DNA from 2 places in the Peribacillus sp. NPDC097264 genome. Region 2 is predicted to be linked to the other one. Evidence: a T-box and tRNA genes for the amino acid it is inferred to sense, from the RefSeq annotation. Region 2 holds a T-box; the other holds one or more tRNA genes.
The links. A T-box is a leader RNA that pairs with one kind of tRNA and senses whether it is charged. The one in region 2 lies ahead of ileS (isoleucine--tRNA ligase), so its partner is inferred to be a tRNA-Ile.
Positions count from the first base shown of each region.

Region 1 (3,183 bases), on a different contig from region 2:
AAGATACCGTCCAGTGACGGAAGACATATTATATGCCCATCCTAATAAAAGGTCTCTTCCTTTAATCAAACTTATAGAAAAAAGACTCCTACGATGTAGCTGACCACCTTATATAGGTTTGATTAGCTTCTTAAGTGTACTCATCTTTTGGGAGTTACTCTATCAATTTAGAGTAATCAATCCTATATTTTTAAGTTCTCCATTGCAAATGGTACAGGTCGGATATCAACTAGCTGTAAGCGGTGTACTTTTGGAAAACTTGGCATTCACACTTAAGAACTTTTCCGTAGGATTCATTCTAGTTGCTTTCGTAGGGATGGGCGTCGGACTAATTACTGGATGGTACAAACCTTTAGGTATAAAGCTTTTGATCCTTTTCTAACCGCAATGCTAGGTACCCCTCGCATTGTCCTACTGCCTTTAATCATGGTATGGATGGGATCCGGATTTTCTAGCAAAGTATTACTCGTCTTTCTCGCAGGTGTATTCGCGATTATTCTCAATACCATGTCCGGTGTACAGAATCTTGACCCCAATCTCACAAGAGTGACAAAGGCTTTCGGAGCTTCTCAGCTTCAAACTTTCCTTACGGTCGCTCTTCCAGGTTCTTTACCCCAAATTGTATCTGGATTACGTGTAGGAATCAGGCAGTTCTTGGTTGGTGTAATTGCTGCTGAAATGTTTGTTTCAACGGGGGGAATAGGCTATTTTATTGCACAGCCTTCAGCGAACTTCAACATTGATAGAGTATTCGTAGGAATAGTAGTGATCATTATGGTAGGAATGCACGTTACGCAATCGGTTAAATAGATAGAAGTATTTTATTAAACATCCGATTAATAAAATACTTCTATAATAAGAAAAAACAGTCATAAAAAAAGAAGCATACTTATGTATGCTTCTTTTTATGACCCGTACGGGAATCGAACCCGTGTTACCGCCGTGAAAGGGCGGTGTCTTAACCGCTTGACCAACGGGCCGAATGGCGGAGAAGGAGGGATTTGAACCCTCGCGCCGCTCGCGCGACCTACACCCTTAGCAGGGGCGCCTCTTCAGCCTCTTGAGTACTTCCCCATGGCTCCGCAGGTAGGACTCGAACCTACGACCGTTCGGTTAACAGCCGAATGCTCTACCACTGAGCTACTGCGGAACAATAAAATATGGTGGGCCTAAATGGACTCGAACCATCGACCTCACGCTTATCAGGCGTGCGCTCTAACCAGCTGAGCTATAGGCCCATATTGGAGCGGGTGAAGGGAATCGAACCCTCATCATCAGCTTGGAAGGCTGAGGTTTTACCACTAAACTACACCCGCGAAATGGGGCGACTGATGGGAATCGAACCCACGAATGCCTGAACCACAATCAGGTGCGTTAACCACTTCGCCACAATCGCCGTAATATGAAATTGTAATGGTGGCTCAGGACGGAATCGAACCGCCGACACAAGGATTTTCAGTCCTTTGCTCTACCGACTGAGCTACTGAGCCTAAAAAATGGCGGTCCCGACGGGAATCGAACCCGCGATCTCCTGCGTGACAGGCAGGCATGTTAACCGCTACACCACGGGACCTAATGATTGCGGGGACAGGATTTGAACCTGCGACCTTCGGGTTATGAGCCCGACGAGCTACCGGACTGCTCCACCCCGCGACGGTAATAATGAATCATTTTGCATCAAGTTTTCATGAATACTGTTTTTTTACTTCCTAATATGTAAGGTTGCTTTAAAACAACTTGTTGCTTTTTAAAAAAATGGAGGAGGTAGAGGGATTCGAACCCCCGCGGGATTTGACTCCCCTGTCGGTTTTCAAGACCGATCCCTTCAGCCGAACTTGGGTATACCTCCGTGGCTAAGAAAAAAATTCTATGGTGGACCTTGTAGGACTCGAACCTACGACCGGACGGTTATGAGCCGTCTGCTCTAACCAGCTGAGCTAAAGGTCCTTATATTTATTGGTAGCGGCGGAGGGGATCGAACCCCCGACCTCACGGGTATGAACCGTACGCTCTAGCCAGCTGAGCTACACCGCCAAAATAATATAAGTTTTCTTTTTTTGAAAAAATGGTGGAGCCTAGCGGGATCGAACCGCTGACCTCCTGCGTGCAAGGCAGGCGCTCTCCCAGCTGAGCTAAGGCCCCATTTCATTAAAAATCACATGGTCGGGAAGACAGGATTCGAACCTGCGACCCCTTGGTCCCAAACCAAGTGCTCTACCAAGCTGAGCTACTTCCCGCAAAAAAACATGGTGCGCCCGGCGGGAGTCGAACCTACAACCTTCTGATTCGTAGTCAGATGCTCTATCCAATTGAGCTACGGGCGCATATTAAGATGGTGCCGAGGACCGGAATCGAACCGGTACGGTAGTCACCTACCGCAGGATTTTAAGTCCTGTGCGTCTGCCAGTTCCGCCACCCCGGCACATACGAAAAGTGGAGCGGAAGACGGGATTCGAACCCGCGACCCCAACCTTGGCAAGGTTGTATTCTACCACTGAACTACTTCCGCATGAATGATGCGGGTGAAGGGACTTGAACCCCCACGCCTTGCGGCGCCAGATCCTAAGTCTGGTGCGTCTGCCAATTCCGCCACACCCGCATGAAAAAGTGATGAGCCATGAAGGATTCGAACCTTCGACCCTCTGATTAAAAGTCAGATGCTCTACCAACTGAGCTAATGGCTCATGCTTGTCTTACTATGAAAATGGTGCCGGCAAGAGGACTTGAACCCCCAACCTACTGATTACAAGTCAGTTGCTCTACCAGTTGAGCTACACCGGCAGGTGTAAAAAATAATGGTGGAGGATGACGGGATCGAACCGCCGACCCTCTGCTTGTAAGGCAGATGCTCTCCCAGCTGAGCTAATCCTCCATATTTATATGCTTGGCGGCGTCCTACTCTCACAGGGGGAAACCCCCAACTACCATCGGCGCTGAAGAGCTTAACTGCCGTGTTCGGAATGGGAACGGGTGTGACCTCTTCGCTATCGCCACCAAACATTGTTAACTTTTTTAGGACATTTACTATTATAGCATATCTCTGAAAAAAAGCAAGAAGAAATTTTCATTCCTTCAAAACTAGATAATATATTAGAAGGTGTTCATTTTTTAAAAGCGTTGGTTAAGTCCTCGATCTATTAGTATCAGTCAGCTCCACATGTCGCCACGCTTCCACCTCTGACC
Region 1 covers NZ_JBNNSR010000006.1:330,028-333,210, forward strand. Annotated here, with positions in the region: gene ACQKL0_RS12095 (ABC transporter permease) at 340-810, shown strand; tRNA gene ACQKL0_RS12100 (tRNA-Glu) at 909-980, opposite strand; tRNA gene ACQKL0_RS12105 (tRNA-Ser) at 984-1,074, opposite strand; tRNA gene ACQKL0_RS12110 (tRNA-Asn) at 1,076-1,150, opposite strand; tRNA gene ACQKL0_RS12115 (tRNA-Ile) at 1,162-1,238, opposite strand; tRNA gene ACQKL0_RS12120 (tRNA-Gly) at 1,243-1,316, opposite strand; tRNA gene ACQKL0_RS12125 (tRNA-His) at 1,321-1,396, opposite strand; tRNA gene ACQKL0_RS12130 (tRNA-Phe) at 1,415-1,490, opposite strand; tRNA gene ACQKL0_RS12135 (tRNA-Asp) at 1,498-1,573, opposite strand; tRNA gene ACQKL0_RS12140 (tRNA-Met) at 1,580-1,653, opposite strand; tRNA gene ACQKL0_RS12145 (tRNA-Ser) at 1,757-1,849, opposite strand; tRNA gene ACQKL0_RS12150 (tRNA-Ile) at 1,871-1,947, opposite strand; tRNA gene ACQKL0_RS12155 (tRNA-Met) at 1,958-2,034, opposite strand; tRNA gene ACQKL0_RS12160 (tRNA-Ala) at 2,067-2,142, opposite strand; tRNA gene ACQKL0_RS12165 (tRNA-Pro) at 2,161-2,237, opposite strand; tRNA gene ACQKL0_RS12170 (tRNA-Arg) at 2,248-2,324, opposite strand; tRNA gene ACQKL0_RS12175 (tRNA-Leu) at 2,334-2,422, opposite strand; tRNA gene ACQKL0_RS12180 (tRNA-Gly) at 2,435-2,509, opposite strand; tRNA gene ACQKL0_RS12185 (tRNA-Leu) at 2,518-2,599, opposite strand; tRNA gene ACQKL0_RS12190 (tRNA-Lys) at 2,612-2,684, opposite strand; tRNA gene ACQKL0_RS12195 (tRNA-Thr) at 2,706-2,781, opposite strand; tRNA gene ACQKL0_RS12200 (tRNA-Val) at 2,797-2,872, opposite strand; rRNA gene rrf (5S ribosomal RNA) at 2,883-2,998, opposite strand; partial or broken rRNA gene ACQKL0_RS12210 (23S ribosomal RNA) at 3,118-3,183, opposite strand, start outside.
Region 1: it encodes a tRNA-Ile, which carries the amino acid that the T-box ahead of ileS (isoleucine--tRNA ligase) is inferred to sense. The anticodon was not compared.

Region 2 (3,183 bases):
GGTTCATAACTTTAGATGGAAGGACCACGTTACCAATAGATTTACTCATTTTACGTCCTTCGCCGTCTAATGCGAACCCATGGCTAAGTACACCTTTATATGGTGCTTTTCCTGTCACGGCAACACCTGTTGAAAGTGATGAGTTGAACCAACCGCGATATTGATCGGACCCTTCAAGATAAAGGTCAGCCGGACGTTGAAGTTCTTCTCTTTCTTCAAGAACCGCTTGATGGGAAGAACCGGAGTCGAACCATACATCCATGATATCCGTTTCTTTAGTGAAGATACCGTTTGGACTTCCTTCATGTGTAAAGCCTTGTGGTAGAAGATCTTTTGCTTCTTTTTCAAACCAGATATTTGAACCGTGCTCACGGAATAATTCTGAAATATGATTGATGGTTTCGTCCGTGATGATTGGTTCGCCATTTTCTGCGTAAAATACTGGAATTGGCACACCCCATGCACGTTGTCGGGAGATACACCAATCTCCTCGGTCACGGACCATATTGAATAGGCGTGTTTCACCCCATGCCGGTACCCATTTCGTTTCTTCGACTGCCTTCAGCAAATCATCACGGAAGTCCTTGATTGAAGCGAACCACTGTGCAGTTGCACGGAAGATCGTCGGCTTCTTCGTCCGCCAGTCATGTGGGAACGAATGTGTGATGAATGTAAGATTCAACAGGGCTCCCACTTCAGTTAATTTTTCGGAAATCGCTTTATTTGCTTTATCATAGAATAATCCAGCAAACTCCCCTGCTTCTTCAGTCATGACACCTTTTTCATCGACTGGGCAAAGAACATCCAAGCCATATTTCTGACCGATGATAAAGTCATCTTCCCCGTGTCCTGGAGCTGTATGAACACAACCTGTTCCAGCTTCAGTCGTTACATGCTCACCTAACATCACTAGTGATTCACGATCATATAGAGGATGTTTCGCTACAGCACGATCCAACTCACTGCCTTTTACCGTTTTCTCGATAGTTGGGTTTTCCCATCCAAGCGTTTCTTTAACAGATTCCAATAAGGCTTCTGCCACTAAGTATTTTTCATTTTCCACTGCAACGACCACATAATTCAATTGTGGATGTAGGGAAATTCCAAGGTTGGCCGGAATCGTCCATGGTGTTGTCGTCCAAATGATGATTTTTACACCTTCATCAATGACACCTTTACCATCAGTCACTTCAAATGCTACATAGATTGAAGCCGAACGTTTATCTTGGTATTCAATCTCCGCTTCAGCAAGAGCCGATTCACTCGAAGGGGACCAGTAAACAGGTTTCTTCCCTTTATAGATATAGCCTTTTTTCGCCATTTCACCAAAAACCTTGATCTGTTGTGCTTCATATTCAGGCTTTAACGTAATATAAGGATTATCCCAATCCCCGCGAACACCAATCCGCTTGAATTGCTCACGTTGATTGTTAATCTGTACGTATGCATATTCTTCACATAGCTTTCTGAATTCAGCGACGCTCATTTCTTTACGGTTCACGCCTTTTTTAGTCAAAGCCGTTTCAATTGGGAGACCGTGCGTATCCCAGCCTGGAACATACGGTGCATGGTAACCACTCATGGACTTAAAACGGACGATGAAATCTTTTAAAACTTTATTCAAGGCATGACCCATATGGATATCACCGTTTGCATATGGAGGTCCATCATGTAAAATGAATAACGGTCGCCCTTCAGTGTGCTCTTGCACTTTTTTATAGATGTCCATCTCTTTCCACTTTTCCTGAATTTCAGGCTCGCGCTTCGGAAGGTTGCCCCTCATTGGAAATTCAGTTTTAGGCATTAATAAAGTATCTTTATATTCCATTATAAAATTCCTCCATCCATCTATCCATAACTTCATTTGAGTTGATTGACCCAATTCGCAGACAAAATAAAAAGCCTTCTCATCCCTGAAAAAGGGACGAGAAAGCTTTGCTTCCCGCGGTACCACCCTGGTTAGAAAGATTCACAAAACGGCTGAATCCTTTCCTCTCGAGCATTCGTAACGTGAATGATACGCATCGTTTACTTGCTGCATAAGCAGGTTCAATTCAGAACTCAAGGGTGATGTTCAATTCCTTCTCTTATCCCGGGCTTACACCGTCCCCGGGTCGCTACATATAAGGATATGAGGAATTTACTGTCCCTGTCATCGTCTAATGTCATCATGAATAGTATTGTTAAAAAATTATATGCGAAAAAAGTGCTTGAAGTCAAGGAAACGTTTAATTTTCCTCATCTACTCCATCATTTAATTCTATTTCAGATGCATCCACTTCGTATTCAAGCAGATGATCCCAGTCGTCATTATCCAACAAATCGAGCTGTGCTCCGACAAGCATTTTAAAGCGAGTACGGAAAACCTTCGATTGTTTTTTCAAGTCTTCTATATCCATCGCTATTTTTCTTGCTTTCACAAGCGACTCATTGACAATCCGATCAGCATTCTTTTCTGCTTCCTTGATGATCAGTTTGGCTTCTTTTTGGGCATTGCGCTTTAATTCTTCTGCAGCTTCCTGCGCGACAATGATAGACTTATTAAGCGTGCCCTCGATAGTCGTGAAATGACCTAAACGATCGAACGTCTCGTTCAATTTTTCTTCCATTTCTTTCTTTTCTCTTAGAATCAATTCATAATCTTTAATGACTTGGTCTAGAAATTCGTTAACCTCATCTTCATCATACCCTCGAAATACTTTACTAAATTCCTTGTTATGTATATCTATCGGGGTTAAGGGCATTGTTGCACCTCCAGAACAATTTCTACTCTATTACATTAAAACTCTATATTCGACAAAAAATATGTGAATCCTGCTAACAACTAAATTATTTTTTCCTACCTAATGAGATTCTCCACTTATCCTTTTTCGTTTTCCCATCGATTGAAGTGATTTTACATCGACCGAAACCCCTGATGGATAGAGTATCCCCCTCACGGCATTCTTCAGAAACGCTCTCCGTTTGCTTGAAATTAACCTTGGTTTTCCCCGACGATATCAACGTCTGGGCTTTTTGCCGGGAAATATTCAAAACAGCAGAAAGTACGCTATCAAGCCTTAATGAGCTAACGGTACTGACCTGCTCTTCCCAGTTGTCCTTCACCACAAGGATATCCTCAATCGGAATCCTTTTAATGGTTACGGAAGCATTGCCTATCTTATCCAGGTTTCCCGTAAGGTA
Region 2 covers NZ_JBNNSR010000002.1:410,734-413,916, forward strand. Annotated here, with positions in the region: gene ileS (isoleucine--tRNA ligase) at 1-1,828, opposite strand, end outside; T-box leader at 1,918-2,165, opposite strand; gene ACQKL0_RS04600 (DivIVA domain-containing protein) at 2,229-2,744, opposite strand; gene ACQKL0_RS04605 (RNA-binding protein) at 2,830-3,183, opposite strand, start outside.